Regions from separate parts of the Streptomyces sp. NPDC001599 genome, predicted to be linked through region 1. Evidence: riboswitches for the same ligand, from Rfam matches in the RefSeq annotation. Region 1 holds a riboswitch; each other region holds the start of a gene.
What was found. A riboswitch is a leader RNA that binds a small molecule or an ion and turns the genes downstream of it on or off. The one in region 1 is predicted to bind cobalamin.

Region 1 (9,539 bases):
GGCGACAAGTGCGACGGCACCCCCGACGTGCCGCCGACCGCCCCCGGCGCACCGGAGGCGACCGCGGTCACCGCGCACAGGGTCACGCTGAAATGGGCCGCGGCCCGGCCCGGTGACCACCCCGTCACCTCCTACGAGGTCCTGAAGGGCACGGAGACCGTCGCCACCACGAGCGGCACCTCCGCGACCGTCACCGACCTGACCCCGGCGACGAGTTACACCTTCACCGTCCGGGCCATCGACAGGCGCGGCAACGTCGGACCGGCCAGTGAACCGCTCACCGTCGAGACGGTGGACCCGGCGACCGACCCGACGCCGCCGACCGCGCCGGGCAACCCGCGCGCCACCGGCAGGACGGCCACCACCGTCGGCCTGGCCTGGGACGAGTCCACCGACAACGTGGCCGTGGCCGCCTACGACATCTACCGCGGCGGCACCCTGGCGAAGACCGTCGGGGCGGACACCACCACCGTCACGGTGGACGGACTCTCCCCGGCCACCGCCTACACCTTCACCGTCAAGGCCCGGGACACCGCCGACAACTCCTCGGCGGCCTCCGCGGCCGTGAAGGCGACCACCGACGACGTGGCCGGCCAGGGCAAGCAGCTCAAGGTCGGGTACTTCGTGCAGTGGGGCATCTACGGGCGCCAGTACTTCGTGAAGAACCTCGACACCTCCGGCGCGGCGAAGCAGCTGGACGTCGTCAACTACGCCTTCGAGAACCTCGACCCGACCGGCCTCACCTGCCAGGCCGGCGTCACCAAGGGCACCTCCGGCAACCCGCAGGACCCGGACGAGGGCACCGGCGCCGGTGACGCGGACGCCGACTACGCGCGGCCCATGTCCGCCGCCCAGTCCGTCGACGGGGTCGCCGACGACGGCTGGGGCAAGCTGCGCGGCAACCTCAACCAGCTGAAGAAGCTCAAGGCCAAGTACCCGCACCTCAAGGTCGTCGTGTCGCTCGGCGGCTGGACGTACTCGAAGTTCTTCTCGGACGCCGCCGCGACGCCGGAGTCCCGGAAGAAGTTCGTCGAGTCCTGCATCGACGTGTGGATCAAGGGCAACCTGCCCGTCTACAACGGCGCGGGCGGTCCGGGCACCGCGGCCGGCATCTTCGACGGCATCGACATCGACTGGGAGTGGCCGGGCTCCGAGGGCCACCCGGGCAACCACTACGGCGCCCAGGACAAGGACAACCTGACCGCCCTGCTCGCCGAGTTCCGCGCCCAGCTCGACGCGCTCGGCGGCGAGCACAAGCTGCTCACGGCGTTCACCCCGGCCGACCCGGCGAAGATCGAGGCAGGCTGGGACCTGACCAGGATCTTCGACTCCCTCGACTACGCCAACGTGCAGGGGTACGACTTCCACGGCTCGGGCAGCGACAACTCCTGGGAGCCCAACCGCACCGGGCACGCCTCCAACCTCTACGCCGACGCGGAGGACCCCTACCCCTTCCACTTCAGCGTCGAGAACGCGATCCGGACGTATCTCGACGCCGGGGTCAACCCGCGCAAACTGACGGTCGGCTTCCCCTTCTACGGGCGCGGCTGGCAGGGCGTCAGCGAGGGCGGCGTCGCCGGTGAGTGGCAGGACGCGGGCGGCGCGGCACCCGGCCAGTTCCCCGCGGAGGCCGGGGTCCGCGGCTACAGCAACCTGATCGGCAGCTACCCGTCCATGGCCGTCCACCACGACGAGGAGTCGGTGTCCACCTTCGGCTACACCGGTCCGGGGGGCCAGTGGTGGTCCTTCGACGACACCTGGTCGATCGGGAAGAAGACCGACTGGGTCAAGTCCAAGGGGCTGCTGGGCGGTTTCGTCTGGGAGATGTCCGGCGACACCTCGGACGGCCGTCTGATGACCGCGCTGGACAACGGACTGAAGTGAGGCACGGCGCACCCGGCACGGCGCACCCGGCTCGCCGCCACTCCGCGCAGAAGCGGTGGCGAGCCGGGTGCGGCCGGGCCTCGTGCCCTCCGTGCCAGAATGGGAGCCCCGCACTCGTACCCGCACGCCGCACCGCCCCGAGGTTCCCGTGACCAAGCCCGTCGCCCGTGAGCCGCAGCGCCGCAACGCGCGGTCGAACCGGGCGCGCATCCTGGCCACCGCCCGCCGGGAGCTGGGGCGGAACCCGGACACCACGCTGGAGGAGCTGGCCCGGGCCGCCGGTGTCGTACGGCGTACCCTTTTCGGCCACTTCCCGGGGCGTGCGGCGCTCCTGGAGGCCCTCGCCGAGGAGGCGTCCGAGGTGCTGCGGGGCGCGATGGCCGACGCGGCGCAGCCGGACGAACCGGCCGACCGGGCGCTGGCGCACTTCACGCTGCTGATGTGGTCCGTGGGAGACCGCTACCGCATGCTGCTGGCCCTGGCCCGGCACGACCTGGGCGTGGAGCGCGTGGCCGAGATCCTGGCCCCGGCCCGCGCCGAGGTCACCGCCATCCTGGAGCGCGGCCAGCGGGACGGGGCCTTCCCGGCCCACCTGCCCCCCGCCGTGCTGAGCGCGGGGCTCGAGGCGATGGTCGTCGCGCTCCTGGAGCAGGTCAACACCGGTGCCCTGGAAGACGACGGCACCCGGACCGCCGCCGCCATGCTCATCGCGGCCGGTGTGCCGGAGCGGCGGGCGCGGGCCGTCGTCGAGGCCGTGCGCCCGGCGGTGCGCGCGAAGTCCGTCCCGGCCGAGTAGGCCGCCCCCCCGTTCGGCCGAGTAGGCCGCCCTCCCCGTTCGGCCGAGTAGGCCACTCTCCCCGTTCAGTAGGCGCCCCCGGTTGGCGGGCGCCTTATTTGCACGTCCATGTGCAACAAACTACGCTGCTCTTGTCTGCTCACTCATGGGCAATTAACTCGCCCTCGCTTGTCTCCGGGAGCCTCCATGCCCCTACTCGCCACCACCCCCGTCGAGAAGATGCCCGGGCCCTACGCCCGGCGCTGGTGGGCTCTCCTCGTGCTCTGCCTGAGCCTGCTGATCGTCGTCATGGCCAACACGTCCCTGATCGTGGCCGCCCCGGACATGACGACCGACCTGGGCCTGAGCAGCAGCGACCTCCAGTGGGTCATCGACGGCTACACCGTCCCGTACGCCGCGCTGATGCTGGTGCTCGGCGCGATCGGCGACAAGTACAGCCGACGCGGGGCCCTGGTCACCGGTCTGGTGATCTTCGCGGGCGGTTCGGTGATGGGCAGCCTGGTCCACGAGACGGGGCTGGTCATCGCGGCCCGCGCCGTCATGGGCGTCGGCGCCGCCGTCGTCATGCCGGCCACGCTGTCCCTGCTGGTCGCGGTCTTCCCGAGGGGCGAGCGCGCCCGCGCCATCACGGCCTGGACCGCCACCTCCGGACTCGCCATCGCGGTCGGGCCACTGGTCGCCGGGTGGCTCCTGGAGGACCACGCCTGGGGCTCGACCTTCCTGGTCAACGTCCCCGTCGCGGTCCTCGCCGTCATCGGCGCGCTGGTCCTCGTACCGCCGTCCCGGGCGGCCGGTGCGGGCCGCATCGACTACGTCGGCGGGCTGCTCTCCATCGTCTCCGTCGGCAGCCTGGTATACGCGACGATCGAGGGCCCGCACTTCGGCTGGGGCGCGGGACCGGTCGCCGCGGCGGTTGTTGCCGGGGCCGGTCTGATCGCCTTCGTGGCCTGGGAGCTGCGCCACCCGCACCCCATGCTGGACGTGCGCAGGTTCCTGCTGCGGCCCTTCAGCGGCTCGATGCTCGCGGTGCTGTTCTTCTTCTTCGGCACCTACGGCGCCATCTACTACGCCACGCAGTTCCTCCAGTTCGTCCTCGGCTACGGCGCGCTGGAGACCGGCGTACGGCTGCTGCCGCTGGCCGGGGCCGTGTTCGTCGGTGCCGCGGTGACCGGGCGGCTGACCCCGAAGCTGGGCGTACGGGCCATGGTCGGCTCCGGCATGGCCATCGGCACCGTCGGTGTCTTCCTGCTGGTCCTGATCGACCAGGGCTCCACCTACGCCGACTTCCTCGCCCCGATGCTGCTGCTCGGCCTCGCCATCGGCCTCAGCGTCTCCCCGGCGACCGACACCATCATGGGCTCCTTCCCGGAGAGCGAACTCGGCGTCGGCGGCGGCGCCAACGACACCGCGCTGGAACTCGGCGGCTCCCTCGGCATCGCCGTCCTGGGCTCCCTCCTCGGCACCTCCTACCGGGACGAACTGGCCGGCCTGGTGGGCGACCGGCTCCCGGCCGCCGCACTGGACACCGCCCAGGACTCGGTGGGCGGCGGACTCGCCGTCGCCGAGCGGCTCGCCACCAGCCCGGCCGCCGGACCCGAGCAGGCGCAGGCCCTCGCCGACGCCGTGAACCGGGCCTTCGCCCACGGCGTCTCGACGACCAGCCTCGTCGGCGGCGTCATCATGGCCGCGGGCACGTTGATCGTCCTCGCCGTCCTGCCCGGCCGCCGCGCCCGGCGGTCGGCCCAGGCCGAGGCCGACACGACGGAGGCCCGGGACACCGAACTCAGCCGTTCCGGGAGCTGAGCCGCCCCCGCCCCCGCCCTGCGCCGCCCGCACCCGCCCCCGCTCGGTCAGTCGGCCAGCGCCGCCAGCTCCTCCGCCGTCCGCGGACCCCTCGCCGAGTCCGCCAGCAGGCCCCGCGCCCGCAGCAGCCCGGCCGCCGCGACGCCCCAGGGGAGCCGCAGCCCGGCCTGCCGCAGCAGGTCGGCGCGGGCCAGCGTCGGGGCGGCCGGGCCGGTGCGCACACCGTCCGGGGTGAGCAGGGCGGCGTCGTTGGACCAGCGCAGGGCGAGGTCGACGTCGTGGGTGGCCATCACCACGGTGGTGCCGCCCGCGCGCAGCCGGTCCAGGGTGGCGAGCAACCGCTCCTGCCCGTCCGGGTCGAGACCGGCGGTCGGCTCGTCGAGGATCAGCACCCGGGGCCGCATCGCGACCGCCCCCGCGATCGCGGTCCGCTTGCGCTGCCCGTAGGACAGCAGGTGCGTGGGCCGCTCGGCCAGCGCCGCGATGTCCAGCGCGGCGAGCGCCTCCCCGACCCGGGAGCGCACCTCCGCGTCGGGCAGCCCCAGGTTCAGCGGGCCGAAGGACACGTCCTGGCCGACCGAGGCCGCGAAGAGCTGGTCGTCCGGGTCCTGGACCACCAACTGCACGGTGGTCCGCAGCCGGGTCAGCCCCTTGCGGTCGTAGGTCACCGGCTCCCCGTCGACCGTCAACGTCCCCGCACGCGGCCTCAGTCCGCCGCTGAGCAGCCGCATCAGCGTTGTCTTGCCACTGCCGTTGCGGCCGAGCAGCGCCAGTGCGCGCCCCTCGCGCACCGCGAAGTCCAGGCCCGTCAGCACGTCCGGCCCCTCCTCGTACGCGAACGACGCGCCCCGCAGGGCGACCAGGGGCAGGGCCGGTTCCGGTGACCGCGCCGGTTCGCTCACGACAGGGGTCCTTCCAGTACGAGGGTGAGAGCGGCCAGCACCGCAAGGAGCGCGACGCTCGCCGCCGTGAACGGCACCGACACCCGGGCCTCGGGCACCAGCACGCGCAGGGTGCCGTCGTAACCGCGCCCGGCGAGCCCGGTCTGCAGCCGGGCCGCCCGGTCGAAGGCCCGCACGAACGCGGTGGCGCCGAGCCCGCCGAGCGAACGCCAGGCCGCCGCCCGGCTGGTGTGCCCGAGCCGCGCGGCCTGCGCCTGACGGATCCGGCGCACCGAGTCCAGCAGCAGGAAACTCATCCGGTACGTCACCAGCGCCACGTCCACGACGGGCGCGGGCACCCCGGCCCGCACCAGGCGCGGCAGCAGGTCGGACATCGGCGTGGTGAACGCGAACAGCAGCACCCCCAGCGAGGCCGCCGAGGTGCGCAGCAGCAGCCCACCCGCGCGCACCGCGCCGCCGTCGGCCGCCGACAGGAACCCGTCCGGGCCCCCGACCTGCACCAGCAGCGGCAGCGCCCCCGTCACGCAGAAGCCCAGCGGTACCCGGTAGGCCCGCCACAGCCGACGCCCGGGCACGCCCGCCGGGCCGAGCAGCACCGCCAGCGCCGCCACCAGCACCAGCGCGGCACCCGGCCAGGGCGGCAGCGAGATCGCGAGCACGGTCAGGCCGAGACCGAGCACGGCTTTGTCCAGGGGATGGCGGCGGCGCCATCGACTGCTGTGCGCCGCCGCGTCGATCGGCAGCACTCAGTCCCCTTCGGGGGCGTCCCCCGCGGCCGCCGTGGCCTCGGAGGTGGCCAACGCCCGTTCCTCGCCCTGCCGTCGACCCCGGCGCAGGCCGAAGTAGTACGCCAGCACGCCCGCGCCGAGCGCGGCCTGCAGCGCGAACAGCGCCGACTCGACCTCCCCGGACGGCGGTTCGTACAGCGGGGAGAACCACGGTTCGTAGTCCGGCTCGATCTCGGTGATCGCCGTCTCCGCCTCCGCGTCGGACCCGGCGAACGGTTCCTCCTTGTGGTCGCCGAGGCCCAGCACCAGCGGCAGTACCGCCAGCGCGGCCACGGCGAGCAGCAGCAGGGTGTTGATCTTCGCGTTCCGGCTCATCGGGCCACCGCCTCCCGCTTCCGCTCGCCGGACCGGGTCAGCAGCACGCCCAGCCGGGTCAGTTCGCCCTTGCTGGACTGCACGAGCAGCCGCATCACGATCACGGTGAGCAGGCCCTCGCTGACCGCGAGCGGGATCTGCGTGACGGCGAAGATCGAGCCGAACTTGCCGAGCGCGCCCAGGAATCCGCTGCCCGGGTCGGGGAAGGCCAGCGCCAGCTGCACGCTGGTCACGCAGTAGGTCGACAGGTCGGCGACGAACGCGCCGAAGAACACGGTGACCATCAACGGCACGTCCCAGCGGCGCAGCAGCCGGTAGACGCCGTACCCGGCCCAGGGGCCGACGATCGCCATCGAGAAGACGTTGGCGCCGAGCGTGGTCAGCCCGCCGTGGGCGAGCAGGAGCGCCTGGAAGAGCAGGGTGATGGTGCCCAGGACCGCCATGATCGGCGGCCGGAACAGGATCGCGCCCAGACCGGTGCCGGTCGGATGGGAGCAACTCCCGGTGACCGACGGCAGCTTCAGGGCCGACAGGACGAACGTGAAGGCTCCGGAGGCGCCGAGGAGCAGCGTGCTCTCCGGGTGCTCCCTGACCTCACGGGTGAGTGACCGGACTCCGTGGACGACGAACGGCGCGGACGCGACACCCCAGGCGATCGCGTGCGCCGGTGGCAGAAAGCCCTCGGCTATGTGCATGGCTCAGCAGACCCTCTCCAGCACCTCGTGGATGGACGACGCGCCTTGGCCGGTCTCCTGGCTTACGGGTACCACCGCCCGTGCTCCGCCTTCCCGGATCGCAAGCGATCCAGTGGCTGCCCGCCAGGGCCGGAGCCGGACTTCCCGATTCACAGTGGCGAGGGCCGCACCGGCATCACACCGGATTTCCCGTTCACCAAGGCGTGGCGACAGTAGTGCTCCCACGGGGGCGGGCACAAGCGGGCCTCGGACCCGGCGGGCGCCCCGCCGGGCCGCCGAACAGGCCTCGGTGCTGCGCAAACGCCCGGCGCCGCCGTCAGCGGGACCGGCCGCCCCGCTCGGGCCGCCGGACCACCATGTCCCGCATCCGGGTGGTCAGCGCGGTCGCGGCGGCCGTGAGGAAGACGAAGCTGTAGGTGATCTGGAGGATGGCCACGACCCGTGCGGCCTGGCCGTGCGGGGTGATGTCCCCGTACCCGACGGTCGCGAGCGTCACCACGGTGAAGTACAGCGCGTCGATCCGGGTGTGCAGTCCGCTGAACTCGCCCGGCGACTTGGCGAGGGCGTAGTACGTGGCCGAGAAGACGTGCACGGACAGGACGATCAGCAGCGAGATGACCACCCCGGGCCGGCTGTCCGGACGGTCCAGGAGAACGTGCCGGATCTGCCGCAGCAGCAGTACGGCCACGACGGCCAGCAGCAGGGCGAACAGCACCCAGCTCAGCACCGGCCGCTGCGGCCCCAGGTGGTCGAGGGGGAGCAGGAAGTACGCCACGCCCACGGCGGCCGCGATCCCCGCCCGTACGAGCCAGGGCCGGACGGCGTCCCAGCCGGTACGGGGACGTGGGCGAGGTCGGGGGCGCGGGTGCGCGGTCCGGCGGTCCTTCACCGCGCCGCTCCCGCCGTCGGCGATCCGTCCGGCGCCCCGCCCGCTTCCGGCCGGGTCCGGCGCACCAGCTGGGCCACGACGAACGAGACGACCGAGGCCATGACGATCAGCGGCATCTGGTCGTGGGAGTCCCGGCCCATCAGCAGCACCGCCAGGACCGAGCTGGCCAGCGGCAGCCCCGTCACCGCGGCCGCCGCGGCGGCGATGCCGAGGGCGAGGGCCGGGGTGGCACCGAAGCCGGGCAGCCCGGAGCAGGCCAGGGCCGTCGCCGCGCCCAGCAGCACGGCCGGGAAGATCGGGCCGCCGCGCAGCGCGCCCAGCGCGACGCCCCAGGCCAGGCCCTTGCACACGACCAGCGCGACCAGCGCCCCCACGGACCAGGCGTGCGGATGCGCGGCGAGCTGGGCGAGGGTGGCCTGCCCGGACAGCGCGGCCTCGGCCGGGGAACGGCCGGTGATCAGCGCGTACGCGGCGACACAGACGCCGACCGCGGTGGCGCAGGCGACGGTGCGGGCGGCCGTGCGGCGCCGGGTCCAGGCGACGGTGCGACGGCCCAGCGCGCGGGCCAGCGTCACCAGTACGGCGATCAGGGCGGCGGTGGGCAGGCCCCACAGGAAGTCACCCGCGTCCGGATGGGCCTGCGGCGGCAGGTCGGGCAGGCCCAGCGCGCCGATCTCCAGCCCCGTCCACTGACCGAAGCCGGTGAAGACCAGGGCGCCGGTCGCGCTGGCCAGCAGGCAGGGCAGCAGCAGGGCGACCAGCTGGGTGCCGGCCAGCCCCGCCCCCTCGATGAGCAGGACCGCCGCCGCGATCGGGCCGCCGAGGATGGTGGAGATCGCGGCGGTGGAGCCGGCCGTGGCGAGGATCGCGCTCGCCCGCTGGTCGCCGCCCGCGCCCGCCCGCCGCACCGCCAGCAGGGCGAGCCCGCTGCCGACGGCCATGAGCGGGGCCTCGGGACCCAGCACCACGCCGAGCGGCAGCGTGGCCAGCGCGGCCAGCACCGCGCCGGGCAGCGCCCGGGGGCCGACGGGCGCGCCGCCCAGGCCGTTCACCGGCAGATGGCCGCCGCCGCCCGGCATCCGGGTCACGATCGGTGCCAGGATCAGCCCGGCGAGCACGAGCGCGGGCAGCGGCCACCACCACGGCGGGGTGTCGTATCCGGCCGCCTCGGGCAGCGACGTCCACACCCAGTGCTGCAACTCGTGCTGGAGCCCGACGAAGAAGAAGCAGGCCAGCGCGATGGGCACCCCCAGCAGCACGCACAGCAGCAACAGCCGCCGGTAGCCGGGGCTGAGCAGGGTCTGCCGCAGCGACCGCTCCGCCCGGTCCGGGACGGCGTTCGCCGGCGCGGTCACGGCACCCGTCCGCGCGGGCCCCGCCGGGGCAGCGGCCGACTCGTCACACGCCCTCCTTCTTCCGGCCCCGGGGTCCGCCGGTCACCGGGGCCGCGGGTGCCGCTCAGTTAAC
Region 2 (9,539 bases), on a different contig from region 1:
GGGCGGTGACGGACGGCGCCCGGGACCGGCACGAACTGGTCGTCACCCACAACTTCCTCATCGCCTGGCTCGTCCGGGACGCCATGCACGCGCCGAGGTGGCGGTGGCTCGGCCTCAACCACTGCAACGCGGCGCTCACGGTCATCCGTTACGCGCCCGGGCGGGCGGCCTCCGTCCTGCTCGCCAACGACATGCGGCACCTGCCCGCCGAGCTGCGCTGGACGGGCTTTCCCGCCGAACTGCACGTCTGACGACCGGAATTCGCGCACGGGCCGGAGCGCCGTCGCACCGGCCGGTACTCAGGAGCCGAGGCCGCTCAGGTAGGCCGCCAGCGAGGTGATGGCGGCGGGGTTGCGCGGGCTCTCGACGAGGTCGACGTAGTCGAGGGTGAAGATCCGGTCGTTCTTGACGGCGGAGACGTTGGCGAGCGGCTTGTAGGACTTGAGGAAGCGGCGCTTCTGCTCGGCGGCGGTGTCCCCGTAGTCGTTGATCACGATCACCTCGGGGTCACGGGCGACGACCGTCTCCCAGCCCACGGTGGTCCAGCTGTCCTTCAGGTCCTTCATGACGTGGTCGCCGCCGGCCTTGGTGATGATGTCGTGGGGTCCGGCGTAGGCCCCGGAGGTGAGCGGCTTGTCCTCGCCGCTGTCGTAGAGGAACACCCGGGGCCGGTCGGCGCCCTTGGGGGCCTTCGCCTGCGCCTGGGCGACCTGGTCGCGGAACCGGGCGACGAGGGTCTCGGCCCGGTCCTCGACGTCGAACACCTTCCCCAGGTTGCGCAGGTCCGTGTAGAGCGCGTCGAGCGGGGGCATCACGCCGCGGGCCTTGCCCTGCCCGTTGCGGCACGACTCACTGAACAGGTACGAGTCGATGCCCAGGCGGCGCAGCGCCTGAGGGGTGAATCCGTCTCCCTCGCTGAAACCGTAGTTCCAGCCCGCGAAGACCAGGTCGGCACGGGCGTCCAGGACCAGTTCCTTGTTGATGCGCTCCTTCGACAGCCAGGTGGTCTTCCGGTAGCCGTCCTTCCACGGCACCTTCGTGAGGTCGCCCTTGTCGTCGGGCATGACGTATCCGGCCATGTGGTCCTCGAGTCCGAGGGCGAACATGATCTCGGTGATTCCCACGTCGTTGGTGACCACGCGTCGCGGGGCCTTCTCGAACGTCAGCTTCTCGCCGCAGTTCTCGACCGTCACCGGATAGTGGCCGTCGGAGGACGCCCGGGCGCCCTCCCCCTTCCCCGCCTCCGGCGAGACGTCCGCCCCGCAGCCGGAGACGGCGAGGGCGAGGACGGGGGCGAGGGCCAGGGCCAGGGCGGCGGGGCGTGCGCGGTTCGGCATGCTGGTGGTGACTCCTTCGAGGGCGGGCGGGGCGGGGCGGGGCGGACGAGGCAGGGCGGACGAGCCGGGCTCACTACTGAGCCGGCAGGCGGTCGAAGAGCAGTTGGAGTGCGCCGGTCTCCGGGTGGGCGACGCGGTGCGCCCGGACTCCGAAGACGTCGGCCAGCAGATCGGCCGTGAGAACGTCGTGCGGAGCTCCGGAGGCGACGATCCGTCCGCCGTCGACGACGTGCAGGCGGTCGCAGTGGAGCGCGGCGAGGTTGAGGTCGTGCAGGGCGGCCAGCACGGTCGGCCCACTGGCCCGCACCAGGGACAGGACTTCCAACTGCTGGGCGATGTCCAGGTGGTTGGTGGGCTCGTCCAGGACGAGGATCCGCGGCTGCTGGGCGAGTGCGCGAGCGATCAGGACCCGTTGCCTCTCCCCGCCGGAGAGGGTGAGGAAGCCGCGGTCGGTCAGGTGGCCCGCGCCGACTCCGTCCAGGGCGGCGGCGCAGACGTGCCGGTCCTCGTCGGAGGTCCGGGCCGCCGCCCCTTGGTGCGGCAGTCTGCCCATGGCCACGACCTCGGCCACCGTGAAGTCGAACTCCGCCCCCGCTTCCTGCGGCAGGGCGGCGAGCCGGCGCGCGCTCTCCCGCGGGCTCAGGGAGGGCAGGTCGTCACCGCCGAGCCGGACCACGCCGGCCGTGGGCCGCAGCGCCCGGTACACGCAGCGCAACAGGGTCGACTTGCCGCTGCCGTTGGGTCCGACGAGCCCGACGAACCGGCCGCTGTCCGCGCGCAGCGACACCTCGTCGAGCACCCGAACACCGGACATCTCCACCGTGAGTCCCTCGACCTCGACCTGCATCACACGCCTCCGAAGGTGTAGGTACGGCGGCGCATCAGCAGGACGAAGCAGGGCACGCCGATCGCCGCCGTCAGTACGCCCAGCGGCAGTTCGGCGGGCGCGAGCACGACCCGCGACAGGATGTCGACCCAGACCAGCAGTACGGCCCCGCCCAGGGGCGCCACGGCCAGCAGCCGCCGGTGGTCCGCGCCGACCAGCATCCGGGCCGCGTGCGGGACCATCAGGCCGACGAAGCCGATCGCCCCGCTGACCGCGACCACCGCACCCGTGACGGCCGCGGCGGTGAGGAACAGTTCCTTGCGCAGCCGCCCGGGGTCCACGCCCAGCGCGGCGGCGGTCTCGTCGCCCATCGCGAGGGCGTTCAGGCGCCGGGCCGACCAGCCGAGATGGACGAGGCCGCCGAGGACCGCGCCCGCGGCGATCGGTACGGAGGACCAGTTCGCCCCGCCCAGGCTGCCGAGCAGCCACATCATGGCGGACCGCGCCGCTTCGCCGTGCTCGGCGGCGAACACCATGAAGGTGGTGACGGCCGAGAAGCCGTAGTACATCGCGGTACCGGTCAGCACCAGCCGGAGCGGGGTCAGGCCCCGCGGGGTCCGGGCGATCGCGTACACCAGCACCATGGCCGCGAGCGCGGAGAGGAACGCCGCCGTGGACAGCGCCCAGAGACCGAGCGCTCCGAAGGCCCCGAAGATGAGCACGGCGTTGGCCCCCACGGCGGCACCGGAGGAGATGCCGAGGACGAAGGGGTCCGCCAGAGCGTTGCGGACCATGGCCTGGACGGCGACGCCGACGGACGCCAGGCCGGCGCCGACGACCGCCGCGAGCACGGCTCGTGGGAACCGGAGTTCCCAGACGATGGTGTAGGCGGCGACGTCGTCCGCGTCTATGGTCCCGCCGGTCAGGCCCGCCCAGAGGTAGTGCAGGGCCTCGCTCCAGGAGAGCCCCGCCGCGCCGATGCACGCCCCGCAGGCCAGCGAGACGGGAAGCGCGACGCACAGCCCTGCCACCAGCAGGGGAAGTGAGGCGCGCCTGGCCGGTGGTGGCCCGCTGTTCCTCGTACGGTCCGGTGGGGCGGCGGGTGTCCGGTCGCGGAGCGTGGCCACAGGCGTTTCGCTTTCGCCTCGGGCCGTGCGCCTGCGTGATCGAAGGAGCGGGCCCGGACGCTGGGCGCCCTGCACAGCACCTCTCGCAGTCCACGGCGATTGACAGGGGCTTCACCACCGCGGGTAATCGGGCTTACGGGACCCCTTGCGGGGCTCCGCCTACCGTTGCGGGTCAGCGCCGGACTTCGACCGGACTTCCCCCACGAGGCGCTTCGCAGCGTACCTCGTCACCTTCTGCGGGCAGGAAGCGCACCCGGACTCCGCGGCTTCCGTCGCACGGAATGCCCGGACTGCCGCCGACGGACGGCCGGACCGATGATGGAGAGCAGAGGCCGTGAACCGGCCCGAACGTGAGGAATGTATTGATGACGAACAGCAGTGGCCGACGTCGGCCGGACGTCACGACGGTTGAGATCATCGGTGGGCCGGAAGCACTCGAGGTCGGCCTCAGCGACTACGACGCCCGGTGGGCGGAGACCTACCTGCGTCACCGGCGTCGGATCCTTGACGCGTTGGCGGCGGACGTCGATGTCGAGCACATCGGCTCCACTTCGGTTCCGGGACTGGCCGCCAAGCCGATCGTGGACATCGTCGTCGCGGTGGCCGACATCACGGCGGAGGAGGACTACCTCGACGCGCTGTTGGCGGCCGGGTACGAACTGCGGGTTCGCGAGCCAGGACACCGACTCGTGCGCACACCCACTCGCGACGTGCATGTCCACGTCTACGAGAGAGGGGCCGCGGCGGTGCACGAGTACCTCCTCTTCCGTGACCACCTGCGCACCGACGCGGGCGATCGCGCCCTGTACGAGAACGTCAAACGAGCCCTGTTCGACCAGCCGTGGAGCGACATGAACGACTACTCCGACGCCAAGAGCGACGTCATCCTCGCGATCAAGTCCCGAGCCAAGGCCGGTGTCCGCCCGGACGGTGAGGGCATGACGACGCCCTCCGCCTCCGGACCAGGCGCACCGTGACGGCGTCTCGTACGGCTATGTCTCCGGCAGCGCGGGCCGACGCTCCGCGCGAGCGGTCGAGGTCTCGTCAGCGTCGGCCTGGGTCATCAGTGCGGTGAAGACCCGTTCCACGTGCCGTCAGCGGCCCACCGTCCGGCAGCCCGCCTCGGCGCCGTTACGCGTACGAGTCGACGTTGATCGAGTAACCGGCACCGGCGCTGAGGTCGGGGCGGCTTCCGTGGCCCTCTTCCGCGAGCAGTTCGGCGGTGAGGAAGATGATCCGCAGGTTCATCGTCTTCGTGACGAAGCTCAGGTCGTCGGGCGCGGCGTCGGGCGCCGGGATCCATCCGTCCTGTTGCGCTGCCGTCCGGTAATGCGCCGCCACATCGGCCCGTGTGCCGGGAAAGGCGTACGTCCGCTCGGCGTACACCGTGACCTCGCCGCTGTCGGACCAGCAGCCGGCGTCGACCTCCTCGAAGCCCCGGGCGACGGTGGCCTCGTCGGGTCGGGAGTCAAGGATGTGGAGCGCCGTCAGCTCCTCGACCCGGGCGTCGGTCCCCTCGCAGTCCTGGGCGAGGTCCATCAGCGTGCAGCCGGTGAGCGCCGAGGTCACGAGCAGGGTCGCCACGAGAAGCGATACGGGTCGGGTGCGAGTTGTTCGTATGGACAAAGCGAGCTCCAGAGGTGGTCCGGGCAGCGGACAGGCCGTGGTTCGGACGGGAAGTCTTCGAGCCTGCTCCGAGGAACCACCGCCCGGTTCTACCAGAAGCCGCCACCCCCGCAGCTGCCGCCGGCGTGAGGGTGCTCCCCTTGAGGGCCCCGTGAGGGTGTGCCCGGGTCGAGTCGCTCGGTGCTCAGGGCCGAGCGGGGAGGTTTTCCAAGAAGTCCGCCGCCGGTGTGAAGAACAGCGAGCCGGTGACGGCGGTGGAGAAGTCCAGGATGCGATCGTGCGGTGCCGACGCGGTGCCCAGGAACATCCGCTCCAGCATCGTCTCCGTCACCTCGGGGGTGCGGGCGTAGCCGATGAAGTACGTGCCGAACTCCTCGCGGCCCACCGACCCGAAGGGCATGTTGTCCCGAAGGATCTCCAGATCGCTGCCGTCCGGACCGGTGACACTGGTGAGGGCGACGTGCGAGTCGGCCGGCTTCACGTCGTCGGACAGCTCCACGTCGGTCATCTTGCGGCGGCCGATCACCCGCTCCTGGGCCTCGACGGAGAGCCCTTCCCACGCGTCGATGTCGTGCAGGTACTTCTGCACGACGACGTAGCTCCCGCCCGCGAAGGCCGGATCCTCGGCACCGACGAGGACGGCCCTGCGCGCGGCGGCTCCTGTCGGGTTCTCCGTGCCGTCGACGAAACCGAGCATGTCGCGCTCGTCGAAGTACTTGAAACCGTGCACCTCGTCCTGCGGGGTGACCGCTCCGCGCAGCCGGCCCGTGATCTCGGTGGCGAGTGCGAAGCACAGGTCCAGCCGCGCGGCCCTGATGTGGAAGAGCAGGTCACCCGGGGTGGCGACTGCCCGGTGCACCGGCCCGTCCAGCTCCCGGAAGGGATGCAGCCCGGCCGGACGCGCCCCTGAGAACAGGCGGTCCCACGCCTCGGAACCGATGCCGGTGACGCAGCTCAGCCTGCCGTCGGGCTGCGCGCGGAACCCGACGGCTCGCTCCAGCGAGGCGACATCCGACAGCAGGTCCCGGACGGTGTCCTCCCCGCCACTGTCGATCGTGACGACGAGGAAGATCGCCGCACTGGTCAGGGGGGACAGAACCATCTGGGGCTCCGGCTCCTCGACTTCTCCGCCCATGAACGAACATCCTCCCACGACCGACTCGCACCTCCACACACCATGTCACATCAGTGTGGGTGGGTGATGCCCGGCATCACGTAACAAATTGCGGTGCGCTTCGGGGCCCCGCGGTACCCGGGCCGGCGAGCGCCGGCCCGGTCATGCGGCCTCGTAGTCCTCGGCCCCGTCGCCCCCGCGCGTCTGACCGGCGGTGTCCTCGCGGCCTCGCCGGTCCGCGACGCGGTCCGTGGCGAGGTGCCGTCGCGCCCGGCGCACCAGGTGCCGGGCCTGGGCCTCGTCGACGCCGAGGACGGCAGCGATCTCGGAGTAGGGGGAGGCCAGCGTCTCCCGCAGCACGAAGGCCGCCCGTTCCGCGACGTCCAGCTGCTCGAGCATGAGCAGCACGTCGAACTCGACCGGCTTCGTGCCCTCGGCGCCGGTCGCGCCCCCGTTGCCGGTGTCCAGGGGTTCGGGCAGCCAGGGGCCGAGGTAAGACGCGCGCCGCATCCTGGCGGAGTGCGCGGTGTGGATCGACAATCGGGTCGTGGCCATGGTCAGGTAGGCCTGTGGATCAGCCACCACCGCACGGTCGGTGGCCTGCCAGTGCCGCCGGACGTCCCGCACGATGTCCTCAGCCTGCGTGGCGCTGCCGAGCATGCCGTACGCGATCCTGAACAGTCGTGGCCCTTGCCGGGTGAAGACGTCCTCCGTCCGACCGGTTGGTCCGGCGGGTGGCTCACCGTCTGACACCGAGGGCTGCACACGTCCCCGCCCGTCCCCACTGTCGTGTTGCCCAACTTTCTTGGCGCCCATCACTCCACGTTTCCTTCCCGAGACGAGTGGCCGAACAGGGGCCTCGTTCGGACATCGTGGTACTTCATGGACCGAACCTACGCCGCCGTCGGAGGCGAGCGGGACCATTGAGCGGGTCGGCAGTCATTCCGCAGTCGTTCTCCGTGAAGGGACCTTCATGTGGATTGCGGATGGAGGGTTGAAGGAGAGGTTGCGGAAAACAGATCCCTCGCTCCGCCGCCTGTCACAGGTGGCGCTCCCGCCCGGTCTTTGGTTACGTGAAGACCGCTCGGTCGCGGCATCGGTTGCCGCTCCGGGAGAACTAGCTGAAAGGCGTCCGATGAAGGTTGTAGTAATCGGCGGAACCGGGCTCATCGGCTCGCAGGTCGTCGCCAGGCTCGGCGAGCACGGGCACGAGGCGGTCCCGGCCTCCCCCAACACCGGCGTCAACACGATGACGGGCGAGGGCCTGGCAGAGGTGCTGCGAGGTGCCTCGGTCGTCGTCGACGTGTCGAACTCTCCGTCGTTCGCGGACGACGCGGTCAAGGAGTTCTTCCGCGTCTCGACGTCCAACCTCCTGAAGGCCGGGGCGGAGGCAGGTGTCGGCCACCACGTGGCGCTCTCCGTCGTGGGGACCGACCGTCTCCAGGGGAGCGGCTACTTCCAGGCCAAGCAGGCCCAGGAGGACATGATCAGGGACTCCGGGATTCCGTACTCGATCGTGCACGCCACGCAGTTCTTCGAGTTCGCGAAATCCCTGGCGGACTCGGCGACGGAGGGTGACACCGTGACCGTGGCCCCCATCAAGATCCAGCCCATCTTCTCGGGTGACGTGGCCGCGGCCGTGGGTCGTACGGCCGTCGGCGCGCCCGTCAACGGCACGGTCGAGGTCGCGGGTCCCGAAGTGTTCCGGCTGGAGGACTTCATCCGCAAGGGCCTCGCGGTGCGGGACGACACCCGAACGGTCGTGACGGACCCGAACGGTCTCTACTGGGGTGCCGCACTTCAGGAGTCGGATCTGCTCCCCGGCGCCGACGCCCGCATCGCGGAGACCCACTTCGACGAGTGGGCAGCAGGGCAGCGCTAGTCCCACGTCCCGGGGGCCGTGCCCGCGATGGAGGCGTTCGAGGGACGATCAGCGGCTCCAGTAGCCGAAGACCCGGGACGCCGCATCACCGGTGTAGTCCGCCTCCATCTTCAGGTAACTCCCGCGGGCGCCGAAGGTGGGGTTGAAGATCAGTTCCCTCCGCTCAGCCTGCACCGGAGCCTCGGCGGCGAAGCGGGCGGCGAGCGGGTGCAGGTGGGAGGGGAACTCGCCTTCCCTCGACGGGACGGCGAAGCACAGCCTGCGGGCCCGCGGGGAGTTCCAGTCGAACGTGTAGTAGACGTTGATCGCTCCCCGGCAGCGCTCGATCTCCTCGTTGTCCGGCGGGAGAGAACCCATGTCCCGGATCATCCCGGCTACTTCCTCCTGTTCGAAATAGCCGGGACTGACCATCTCGGAGTAGAGGTTCGTCGTGTTGTCGCGGAAATCGAAACCCATGATCGCGAACCTGTCGATACGAGCCTCGCCGAGACGTTCACGATGGTCACGCAGGGAACGGGGTATGTTTTCGAGCGAGGCGATCTCACCGAATTCCAGGGGCTGCTCGAAGAACGCCCAGACCTTCTGTACGCCGTGTCCCACCGAGGCGTCCAGCCCCCACCACAGCGGGATCTTCTCGGTGACCTCCGCGAGCAGCGACATGACGGCGGGATCGGCGTCGGGAAGAAGTCCGTGTGCTCGGGCGATCTGGACCGGATCATGGGGCGAATCCGGGTACATGTAACGGAAGTTCACACTGCGGTTGGACGCTTCCTGTGTCGTGGTGCGGACCGTGATGGTTCCCGTGGCGAACTGCTCCGCGAAGACGTCGACCACCTGCTCGACGGCTCGGTTGTCGAAGTCGACCTCGGCAAGCTTTGCGTACGCCTCCAGGTCGGAAAGGAACCGAGCCAGATCCGTAGTTCTACCAGTAGGCATTGCTCTCCAGCTTCTTCCGGATCACATAGAAGTGCTCGTGCACATGACTCGCTCGTGGTCCGTGAACGCGACAGTCACGCGTCCGGGGCCGTCTTGCCATCCACCAGTCTGACACAGTGTGACTTGAGCCTCGTCCGGGCCACTCGGCCACCACACCATACTGGACTTCTTCACACTGTCTGAGCCGCACCCTTCGGGTTCACGGCGGGAAGAATGTCAGCTCGTCGTCACCGGCGAGCGCAAGGCGCCGTTCACACCGTACTCGTCGGCGACGCGGACCCAGTGGGACTTCGTCTCCGCCGCCGTCGCAGACCCGGCGGCCAGGACCGTGCTGCCGCTCGTGCAGCTCAACTACCGCGGCGCCGTCGACGGCGCCGGCCGCGCCCAGCGGCACGCCCCGCTGACCGTGACGGCCGCACCTGGCACCGCGCCGCCCGCACCGGGGACGGCGGGTTCCGCCTCGACGCCCCGCGCAGGGCGGAGTTCGCCCTCGCCGTTCCCTAACGGGTGAATATCCCCGTGGCACGGTGTGTCGCGGCTCTCGCGTCAGCACTCTTCCGCTGATGGCTCACGCGGTGCGCGGGGCAGTAGGGGGTGGGCATATGGGGCGTCAGCGGCCGGATTCATGGCGACACCGAGCACGCTATGTCTTCGACCGGACACTGGCCCGAAGCACCGGGGCACTGCTCGG
Region 3 (9,539 bases), on a different contig from region 1:
CCGCGCCTCGGGCGAGTTGATGTGCTTGTAGAGGGTCAGCACCAGGTTGTTCGCGACGATCGAGTCGCCGGTGGCGAAGAAGGCCACAAGGCGGCCGATCAGGTGCTGCTCCATGGGGCTCAGCTTCGCCAGGTCGGCGACGTCCGAGTGGAGGTCGACCTCCTCGACGTGCCAGGTGTTCTTGATGGCGTCCCGGTAGCGCTCGTAGAAGTCCGGGTAGCGCATGGGGCGCAGGGTCAGCTCGAAGCCCGGGTCGAGCAGGTTCTTGGTGGCGCGGGTCGCGGGCATCTCGGTGGTCATTACTGGCAGGCCTCGCAGGACTCGGGGTTTTCCAGGGAGCAGGCGACCGCTTCGGGGTCGAGGGCGGCCTGCACGGGGACGGTGGTGGCGCGGGCCGCGGCGCGGGCGATCCGGGTCGCCGGGCGGGAACGCAGGTAATAGGTGGTCTTCAGGCCCTGCTTCCAGGCGTAGGCGTACATCGAGGAGAGCTTCCCGATGGTCGGCGTCTCCAGGAACAGGTTCAGCGACTGGGCCTGGTCGAGGTACGGGGTGCGGGCGGCGGCCATGTCGATCAGACCGCGCTGCGGGATCTCCCAGGCCGTGCGGTACAGCGCGCGCACGTCCTCGGGGATCCAGGTGAAGCCCTGCACCGAGCCGTTGGCCTCGCGCAGCGCCTCACGGGTGCGCGCGTCCCACACGCCGAGCCGCTTGAGGTCGTCCACCAGGTAGGAGTTGACCTGGAGGAACTCGCCCGACAGTGTCTCGCGCTTGAACAGGTTGGACACCTGCGGCTCGATGCACTCGTAGACCCCGGCGATGGAGGCGATGGTCGCGGTCGGGGCGATGGCCAGGAGCAGGGAGTTGCGCAGACCGGTGGTCGCCATGCGCTCGCGCAGCGCGGCCCAGCGCTCCGGCCAGGTGTGCTCGACGCCGTAGTGGTCCGGGTGCAGCACCCCCTTGGCCGTACGGGTCTTCTCCCAGGCCGGCAGCGGGCCGCTCCGCTCGGCGAGGTCGGTGGAGGTCTCGTACGCGGCGAGCATGACCCGCTCGGCGATGCGGGTGGACAGGGCCTTCGCCTCGGGGGAGTCGAAGGGCAGGCGCAACCGGAAGAAGACGTCCTGGAGGCCCATCGCGCCGAGACCGACCGGGCGCCAGCGGGCGTTGGAGCGGCCCGCCTGCTCGGTCGGGTAGAAGTTGATGTCGACGACCCGGTCCAGGAAGGTGACCGCGGTGCGGACGGTGGCGTCCAGGCGCTCCCAGTCCATGTCCCCGCGGGCCTCGTCGACGAACGCGCCGAGGTTGACCGAGCCCAGGTTGCAGACCGCCGTCTCCCCGTCGTCGGTGACCTCCAGGATCTCCGTGCAGAGGTTGGAGGAGTGGACGACGTGGCCGGGGGTCGCGGTCTGGTTGGCCGTGCGGTTGGCGGTGTCCTTGAAGGTCATCCAGCCGTTGCCGGTCTGCGCCAGGGTGCGCATCATGCGGCCGTACAGCTCACGGGCGGGCAGCGTCCTGCGGGCGAGCCCCGCCTCCTCCGCCCGGCGGTAGGCCGCGTCGAACTCCTCGCCCCACAGGTCGGTCAGCTCCGGCACGTCGGCGGGGGAGAACAGCGACCAGGTCCCGTCGGCGTCCACGCGGCGCATGAACTCGTCCGGCACCCAGTGCGCGAGGTTCAGGTTGTGCGTACGGCGGGCGTCCTCGCCGGTGTTGTCGCGCAGCTCCAGGAACTCCTCGACGTCCGCGTGCCAGGTCTCCAGGTAGACCGCCGCCGCGCCCTTGCGCCGGCCGCCCTGGTTCACGGCGGCGACGGAGGCGTCCAGCGTCTTCAGGAACGGGACGATGCCGTTGGAGTGCCCGTTGGTGCCGCGGATCAGCGAACCACGGGCGCGGACGCGGGAGTACGCGATGCCGATGCCGCCGGCGTGCTTGGACAGGCGGGCCACCTGGTGGAGGCGGTCGTAGAGGGAGTCCAGCTCGTCCTTGGGGGAGTCCAGGAGGTAGCAGGACGACATCTGGGCGTGCCGGGTGCCGGAGTTGAAGAGGGTGGGGGAGGAGGGCAGGTAGTCCAGGCGGCTCATCAGGCCGTACAGGGCGGCGACCTCGTCCACCGCGCGGGCCGTGTCGTCCTCGGCGAGTCCGGCGGCGACCCGCAGCAGGAAGTGCTGGGGCGTCTCGACGGCCTTGCGGGTGATCGGGTGGCGGAGCAGGTAGCGGCTGTAGAGCGTACGCAGGCCGAAGTAGCCGAAGCGGTCGTCGGCGGCCGGGTCGATCAGCGCGTCGAGGCGGTCCGCGTGCAGCCGTACGAAGGCGGCGGTGCGGTCGGCGATCAGGCCCTCGCGGTGGCCGGTGGCGACCGAGTCGGTGAAGGCGGCGACGCCCTGGGAGGCGGCCTCGGCGCGGATGCCGATGGTCAGCAGGCGGGCGGCCAGCCGGGAGTAGACCGGGTCCTCGGAGATCAGACCGGCGGCCGCCTCGGTGGCCAGCTCGCGCAGCTCGGCCTCGTCGGCGCGGGCGGACCGGCCGCGCAGTGCGGCGGCGGCCACCCGGCCGGGGTCGGCGCCCTGGAGGTCGGCGGTCAGTCCGGTCAGGGTCCGCAGCAGGGCGGCACCGGGTCCGTCGGGTTCCCCGGTCGCCGTCACCGGGGTCGCTGAAGCCGGATCGGCTGGCGCGATGGTCACGTGGAGCACTCCCTCGCTCGGCACGGGGCCTGGCGGAGGGAGGGCAGGGGGCAGCTCACGAGCGCACGCGGCGTCGCGTCCACCGGCCCACTCCACGAGGCCCGGACGTCATGGCACCCGGGCCAAGGCGGCCGGGCGCACTGTCGGCAGGTCCTCGGACTGGACAGGCGTGCGCGCACGTGCGAAGACGTACGGATGCACGCAAGTACACCGTTGCGGGACAGTTCCGGATTCGCACCGGATTCCCCTGCGGCGACAGCGAGCACGAGCATACATCTTGTGCCGGGTGACGCGAGCACCCCCAGATGTTGTGTCTCGACGGGGTGTTGTGACGGAGTGTCGCGCCCGTGTCAGAGCGTCAGTTCGTAGGCGAGCAGCATGATGTCGTCCAGCTCCGGCAGCGGGTTCCAGTCGCGGTCGGGCGTGCGGACGAAGCCCAGGCGCTCGTAGAGGCGGTGCGCGGTGCGCATGGCGGCCTGCGTCGACAGCACGACGCCCGTGCACCCCGGCACGGCCCGGGCGCGGTCGACACAGGCCCGCACGAGGGCCTCGCCGGCCCCGCGGCCGCGTGCCTCCCGGGCGACGGCGAGCATGCGTATCTCGGCCTCGCCGGGTCGCGCGATGTCCGCCATGGGGCCGCCGGACGGCACGAAGGTCACGCCGCCGAGCACCCGGCCGTCCGCCGCGGCGACCAGCACCTCCGCGGCCGCCGCGCGCTTGGCCACGTCGCGCAGCTCGTCCAGGTACGAATCGCTCTCCCCGAAGTCGAGGAGGCCGTCGCGCAGGTAGGCCTGCGCGGTGATCTCGCCGAGGGTGTCGTACTCCTCGGCCGTCGCCCGCCGGATCACGAAGTCCATGACGCCGAGTGTGCCCCACGGGTACGACAACGGGCCGCCGGATTTCTCCGACGGCCCGCTGAAGAGCGCGGCTAGTGCGAGCTGCCCGCCGTGGCCGGGGGCAGTTCCACCTGGACGCCGGGGTCGCCGGCGTCCGCCGTGTAGTCGGACGGCTTGGTCTCGTCGACGCCGTCGGGCGCCTTGACGGCCCTCAGGACGAAGGTCAGGACCACGGTGACCAGGACGTTCAGCACGAAGGCGGTGAGACCGATGTAGCCGATCTCGCCGATGCCGGGGATCTCGTCGGAGGAGCCGCCGAAGTGCTTCTGCGTCGGCGAGGCGACACCGTAGGCGGCGACCGTGCCGTAGACCATGCCGACCGCCCAGCCGCCGAGCAGCGCCCAGCGGTGGAACCAGCGGGTGAACAGGCCGCCGACCAGGGCCGGGAAGGTCTGCAGGATCCAGATGCCGCCCAGCAGCTGGAAGTTGATCGCGACGGTCTTGTCCATGCCCAGGACGAAGATCAGCGCGCCCACCTTCACCAGCAGCGACACCAGCTTGGAGACCTTCGTCTCCTGCTGCGGCGTGGCGTCCGGCTTGATGAAGTCCTTGTAGATGTTGCGGGTGAACAGGTTCGCGGCCGCGATCGACATGATCGCCGCCGGAACCAGCGCGCCGATGCCGATCGCCGCGAAGGCGACGCCCGCGAACCAGTCCGGGAACATGTTCTCGAACAGCTGCGGGATCGCCAGCTGGCCGTTGTCCACCTTCACCCCGGCCGCGATCGCCATGAAGCCGAGGAGGGCGAGCAGGCCCAGCATCAGGGAGTACAGCGGCAGGATCGTGGTGTTGCGGCGGATCACCTCACGGCTGCGCGAGGACAGCGTGGCGGTGATCGAGTGCGGGTACATGAACAGCGCGAGCGCCGAGCCGAGCGCGAGGGTCGCGTAGGTCCACTGACCCCCCGCGTCCGGCACCACCCCGCCCTTGCCCGCCTCGGTGAACTTGTCGCTCGCCGACGCGAAGATGTCGTCGAAGCCGCCCAGCTTGATCGGGATGTAGATGATCGCCACCGCGATGACGATGTAGATCAGCGTGTCCTTCACGAACGCGATCAGCGCGGGGGCGCGCAGTCCCGACGAGTACGTGTACGCCGCCAGCACACCGAAGGCGATCAGCAGCGGCAGGTCCTTGACGAACCAGTTGGTGTCCTCGCCGCCGCCGACGCCCATCACGTCCAGGACGGCCTGGATGCCGACCAGCTGGAGCGCGATGTACGGCATGGTCGCCAGGATGCCGGTGACGGCCACCGCCAGCGACAGGCCCTTGGAGCCGAACCGGCCGCGCACGAAGTCCGAGGTCGTCACGTACCCGTGCTTGTGCGAGACCGACCACAGGCGGGGCAGGAAGGTGAAGATCAGCGGGTAGACCAGGATCGTGTACGGCACCGCGAAGAAGCCGGACGCGCCCGCCGCGTAGATCGCCGCCGGGACGGCCACGAAGGTGTACGCGGTGTACAGGTCGCCGCCCAGCAGGAACCAGGTGACCCAGGTGCCGAACGAGCGGCCGCCGAGGCCCCACTCGTCGAGGCTGTGCTCGTTCTCGGCCCGGCGCCAGCGGGCGGCCAGGAAGCCCATGGCGGTGACGAGGACGAAGAAGAAGATGAAGACGGCGAGTGCGACGCCGTTCACGCCGTCGTTCATCGCGACTCACCGCCCTTCGGAGCGGAGGAGGCGGCGGCGGAGCGGGTGGCGGCGCGGCCGCGCTGGTCGCGCTGCCACAGCTTGTACGCGGTCACCGTCAGCACAGTGGAGATCAGCACCCAGGCCATCTGGTACCAGTAGAAGAACGGGACACCGATGAAGGTCGGGTCCGTCTTGGTGTACGAACCGACCCACAGCATGGCGACGAACGGTGCGACAAGACAGAGCCCGATGACGACGCGCACCGGCGTCACCACCGGCTCTCTGCTCACTTCTGTGTCTTCTGACATGCGCGGCTCCGTCCCCTCGCTGATCACCTCGTGCAGTGCGCACGAAATGTAGGTGACGGTGTCAAGACAGCGGAAGACCTCGTCCGTATATCGGTCCTCAACCGCAACTTTGCGCCTGCGCGCGCGGAGGTATGCCGGATATGTTCTAGTCCTGGGGCCGCTTGAGGCGGGCCACGAACTTGTAGCGGTCGCCCCGGTACACCGAGCGGACCCACTCCACCGGCTGACCGGTGCGGTCCTGCGAGTGCCGGGAGAGCATCAGCATGGGCAGGCCCACGTCGGTGCCGAGCAGACCGGCCTCGCGCGGGGTGGCCAGGGAGGTCTCGATGGTCTCCTCGGCCTCGGCGAGGTGGACGTCGTACACCTCGGCGAGCGCGGTGTAGAGGGAGGTGTACTTCACCAGGGAGCGGCGCAGGGCGGGGAAGCGCTTGGCGCTGAGGTGGGTCGTCTCGATCGCCATCGGCTCGCCGTTGGCCATGCGCAGCCGCTCGATGCGCAGCACCCGGCCGCCGGCCGTGATGTCCAGCAGCCCGGCGAGCCGGTCGTCGGCGGTGATGTAGCCGATGTCCAGCAGCTGCGAGGTCGGTTCGAGACCCTGGGCCCGCATGTCCTCGGTGTACGAGGTGAGTTGCAGCGCCTGCGACACCTTGGGCTTGGCGACGAAGGTGCCCTTGCCCTGGATGCGCTCCAGGCGGCCCTCGACGACCAGCTCCTGCAGGGCCTGGCGCACCGTCGTGCGCGAGGTGTCGAACTCGGCGGCCAGGGTGCGCTCCGGCGGGACCGGTGTGCCCGGCGTCTGGGTCCGGGTCATGTCGAGCAGATGCTTCTTCAGACGGTAGTACTTGGGCACGCGCGCGGTACGGACGGTCGCCCCACCCTCGTTCTCCGCACTGCTGACGTCGGTGCTCATGCTCTGCCTTCCCGGCTCCGGGTGCCGAAGCGACCGCTATCCCTGTCGGCCACGGCTCACATCGTGGCACGGCTTCGTGCCGGGATGGCCCCCGCACGCTCCGTGATCCCTTCTGTATACCCGCGGGAACACCCTTGGTCTAGTCCATAGAGGGGTCAGGCGTCGCTGGTACGCGCGTTCGGAGCCGTCCCCGCACGTCATTCGGTGGGGGGTGGTACACCCGGTCCCGGTCCGCCCGATCTGTCGCTTGCGCAATGAAAGGTCCCTGCATATCTCGGTCCCATCACGGAGGCAAGGACTGGGTTTGAACACCCTTGACAGTCCTATTGGTCTGGGCCAAGCTCCCCGTACTGGTCTACACCATTGGTCCAGGTCCCGGCCCCATGGGCGGTCCGCGTCGACGAGCAACCGCGGGGAGGCAGGGGGGTTGTGTGGCATCCCTGAGGAGGGTTGGCGTGAAGCGCAAGCTTATAGCCGCGATCGGTATCGCGGGCATGATGGTCTCGATCGCCGCGTGCGGGGGCGACAGCGACGACGACGGCAAGAAGGCCGGGGCCGACGGCTACGCCGGCGAGACGCTCACCGTCTGGGTGATGGACGGCTCCTCGCCCGACGACTGGCAGGCGGACCTCGCCAAGGAGTTCGAGGCGAAGACCAAGGCCAAGGTCAAGTTCGAGATCCAGAAGTGGAACGGCATCCAGCAGAAGCTGACCACCGCCCTCTCCGAGGAGAACCCGCCCGACGTCTTCGAGATCGGCAACACGCAGACCCCCGCCTACGCCAAGACCGGCGGCCTCGCGGACCTGAGCGACCTCAAGAGCGAGATCGGCACCGACTGGTCCGAGTCCCTCAACAAGTCCGCCGTGTTCGACGGCAAGCAGTACGCGGCCCCGTGGTTCGTGGTCAACCGCGTCGTCGTCTACAACAAGAAGATCTGGGCGGACGCGGGCATCAAGGAACTGCCCAAGACCCGCGACGAGTTCTACAACGACCTCAAGACGATCGGCGAGAAGACCGACGCCGAGCCGATCTACCTGCCCGGCCAGAACTGGTACCACTTCGTGGGCCTGGTCATCGGCGAGGGCGGCGAGCTGGTCAAGAAGGACGGCGACAAGTACGTCTCCAACCTGGCCGACCCGAAGGTCGCCGCCGCCACCGAGACCTACAAGAAGTTCCAGGCCCTCTCCAAGGCGCCCAAGGACAAGGACGAGGCCACCCCGCAGCAGGGTGAGATCTTCGCCAAGGGCAAGACCGGCTCCTTCATCGGCATGGGCTGGGAGGGCGCCACCGCGATCGCCACCAACCCGGCGATCGAGAAGGACCTCGGCTACTTCACCATCCCCGGCCCCACGGCGGACAAGCCCGAGGGCGTCTTCCTCGGCGGCTCCAACCTGGCCGTCGCCGCGGGCAGCAAGAAGCAGGACCTGGCCAAGGAGTTCCTGAAGCTCGCGCTCTCCGACAAGTTCGAGGGCGGGCTGGCCAAGGCCAACGGCGTCATCCCGAACAAGGATGCGCTGCAGAGCAACCTGAAGGGCAACGCCGCCGCCGAGGCCGCCGCGCCGGCCGCCGGTACCGGTGACACCACGCCGCTGATCCCGGAGTGGGCCGCCGTCGAGAACGACCCGAACCCGATCAAGACGTACCTGACGGCCGTCATGAAGGGGAAGTCCCCGGCCGAGGCCGCCAAGCAGGTCGAGGGCGAGTTCAACAAGCGCCTGGCGCAGCAGCAGTAGCACCGGGTGAGCCGGGGCGGGGGCTGACACACGACGGCCCCCGCCCCGGCGTCGAGGTGAACAGGTCGAGAAGAGAGAGACCCCGAGCATGACCGTGCAGACCGAACGGCCGCCCTCAGGCCCGTCGGACGTCCGCAAGGCGGACGGTGGGGGAACCGGCGGGCCCAGAGCGAGAGCCGCGTCGCGCGCCGGCGCGCTGGCCCCGTATCTGCTGCTGCTGCCCGCCGCCGCGGCCACCGTGCTGCTGCTCGGCTGGCCGCTGGTGAAGGACGGCCTGCTGTCCTTCCAGAACCTCAACATGGCGCAGCTGATCCAGCACGTCACCGAGTGGACCGGCTTCGACAACTACAAGGAGGTCCTCACCGGCGAGGACTTCTGGCGCGTCACCGTCCGTTCCATCATCTTCACCGCGGTCAACGTCGTCCTCACCATGGTGGTGGGCGGCCTGATCGGCCTGCTGCTCGCCCGCCTCGGCCGGACGATGCGGTTCGTGCTGATGATCGGCCTGGTCCTTGCCTGGGCCATGCCCGTGGTCGCCGCGACCACCGTCTACCAGTGGCTCTTCGCCCAGCGCTTCGGCGTCGTCAACTGGGTGCTCGACAAGCTCGGCTGGCATTCCATGGCCGACTTCAGCTGGACCGGCAGCCAGTTCTCGACCTTCTTCGTCGTCACCGTGCTGATCGTCTGGATGTCCGTCCCGTTCGTCGCGATCAACCTGTACGCGGCGACCACCACCATCCCCGACGAGCTGTACGAGGCCGCCGCCTTGGACGGGGCCGGCATGTGGCGCAGCTTCACCTCGGTCACCCTGCCGTTCCTGCGCCCGTTCCTCTACGCGACGACGTTCCTCGAAGTCATCTGGATCTTCAAGGCCTTCGTCCAGGTCTACACGTTCAACGGCGGCGGACCGGACCGTCTCACCGAGATCCTGCCCGTCTACGCCTACATCGAGGGCGTCGGCAACCAGCACTACGGCATGGGTGCGGCGATCGCGGTCCTGACCATCCTGATCCTGCTCGGCCTGACCGCGTACTACCTCAGGATCGTGCTCAAGCAAGAGGAGGACGAGCTGTGAAGCGCTCGCTCTTCGGCCGCGTGTGGCCCAACGTCACGGCCGTCGTCCTGTTCATCGGCCTCGTCTTCCCCGTCTACTGGATGTTCGCCACGGCCTTCAAGCCGACCGGCGACATCATCTCGGAGGACCCGGTCTGGTTCCCGACCGACGTCACCTTCGAGCACTTCAAGACCGCGACCGAGGCCGACCACTTCTGGACGTACGTGAGCAACTCGCTCATCGTCACCGTCTGCGCGGTCGTCTTCTCGCTGGTCATCGCGCTGGCCGGATCCTTCGCCCTGGCGCGGATGCGGTTCAAGGGGCGGCGCGGCTTCATC

Region 2: it holds a riboswitch for cobalamin, as region 1 does, so the genes downstream of both, ACFYZ3_RS37870 (FecCD family ABC transporter permease) here and ACFYZ3_RS17525 (energy-coupling factor ABC transporter permease) in region 1, are expected to answer to the same signal.
Region 3: it holds a riboswitch for cobalamin, as region 1 does, so the genes downstream of both, ACFYZ3_RS26305 (ribonucleoside-diphosphate reductase subunit alpha) here and ACFYZ3_RS17525 (energy-coupling factor ABC transporter permease) in region 1, are expected to answer to the same signal.

What each region holds. Positions count from the first base shown of each region.
Region 1 covers NZ_JBIAVA010000006.1:109,251-118,789, forward strand. The annotation lists gene ACFYZ3_RS17495 (glycosyl hydrolase family 18 protein) at 1-1,884, shown strand, start outside; gene ACFYZ3_RS17500 (TetR/AcrR family transcriptional regulator) at 2,033-2,680, shown strand; gene ACFYZ3_RS17505 (MFS transporter) at 2,867-4,483, shown strand; gene ACFYZ3_RS17510 (ATP-binding cassette domain-containing protein) at 4,531-5,385, opposite strand; gene cbiQ (cobalt ECF transporter T component CbiQ) at 5,382-6,131, opposite strand; gene ACFYZ3_RS17520 (energy-coupling factor ABC transporter substrate-binding protein) at 6,132-6,488, opposite strand; gene ACFYZ3_RS17525 (energy-coupling factor ABC transporter permease) at 6,485-7,183, opposite strand; cobalamin riboswitch at 7,213-7,399, opposite strand; gene ACFYZ3_RS17530 (potassium channel family protein) at 7,500-8,072, opposite strand; gene ACFYZ3_RS17535 (chloride channel protein) at 8,069-9,427, opposite strand.
Region 2 covers NZ_JBIAVA010000029.1:11,700-21,238, reverse strand. The annotation lists gene ACFYZ3_RS37885 (histidine phosphatase family protein) at 1-251, shown strand, start outside; gene ACFYZ3_RS37880 (ABC transporter substrate-binding protein) at 300-1,337, opposite strand; gene ACFYZ3_RS37875 (ABC transporter ATP-binding protein) at 1,411-2,184, opposite strand; gene ACFYZ3_RS37870 (FecCD family ABC transporter permease) at 2,184-3,290, opposite strand; cobalamin riboswitch at 3,391-3,532, opposite strand; gene ACFYZ3_RS37865 (GrpB family protein) at 3,656-4,267, shown strand; gene ACFYZ3_RS37860 (hypothetical protein) at 4,422-4,874, opposite strand; gene ACFYZ3_RS37855 (Dyp-type peroxidase) at 5,101-6,051, opposite strand; gene ACFYZ3_RS37850 (sigma factor-like helix-turn-helix DNA-binding protein) at 6,193-6,783, opposite strand; gene ACFYZ3_RS37845 (SDR family oxidoreductase) at 7,166-7,912, shown strand; gene ACFYZ3_RS37840 (aromatic prenyltransferase) at 7,961-8,848, opposite strand; gene ACFYZ3_RS37835 (NAD-binding lipoprotein) at 9,451-9,539, shown strand, end outside.
Region 3 covers NZ_JBIAVA010000011.1:64,383-73,921, forward strand. The annotation lists gene ACFYZ3_RS26300 (ribonucleotide-diphosphate reductase subunit beta) at 1-300, opposite strand, end outside; gene ACFYZ3_RS26305 (ribonucleoside-diphosphate reductase subunit alpha) at 300-2,675, opposite strand; cobalamin riboswitch at 2,803-2,964, opposite strand; gene ACFYZ3_RS26310 (GNAT family N-acetyltransferase) at 3,026-3,532, opposite strand; gene mctP (monocarboxylate uptake permease MctP) at 3,604-5,214, opposite strand; gene ACFYZ3_RS26320 (DUF3311 domain-containing protein) at 5,211-5,504, opposite strand; gene ACFYZ3_RS26325 (GntR family transcriptional regulator) at 5,650-6,414, opposite strand; gene dasA (N,N'-diacetylchitobiose ABC transporter substrate-binding protein DasA) at 6,870-8,147, shown strand; gene ACFYZ3_RS26335 (carbohydrate ABC transporter permease) at 8,236-9,222, shown strand; gene ACFYZ3_RS26340 (carbohydrate ABC transporter permease) at 9,219-9,539, shown strand, end outside.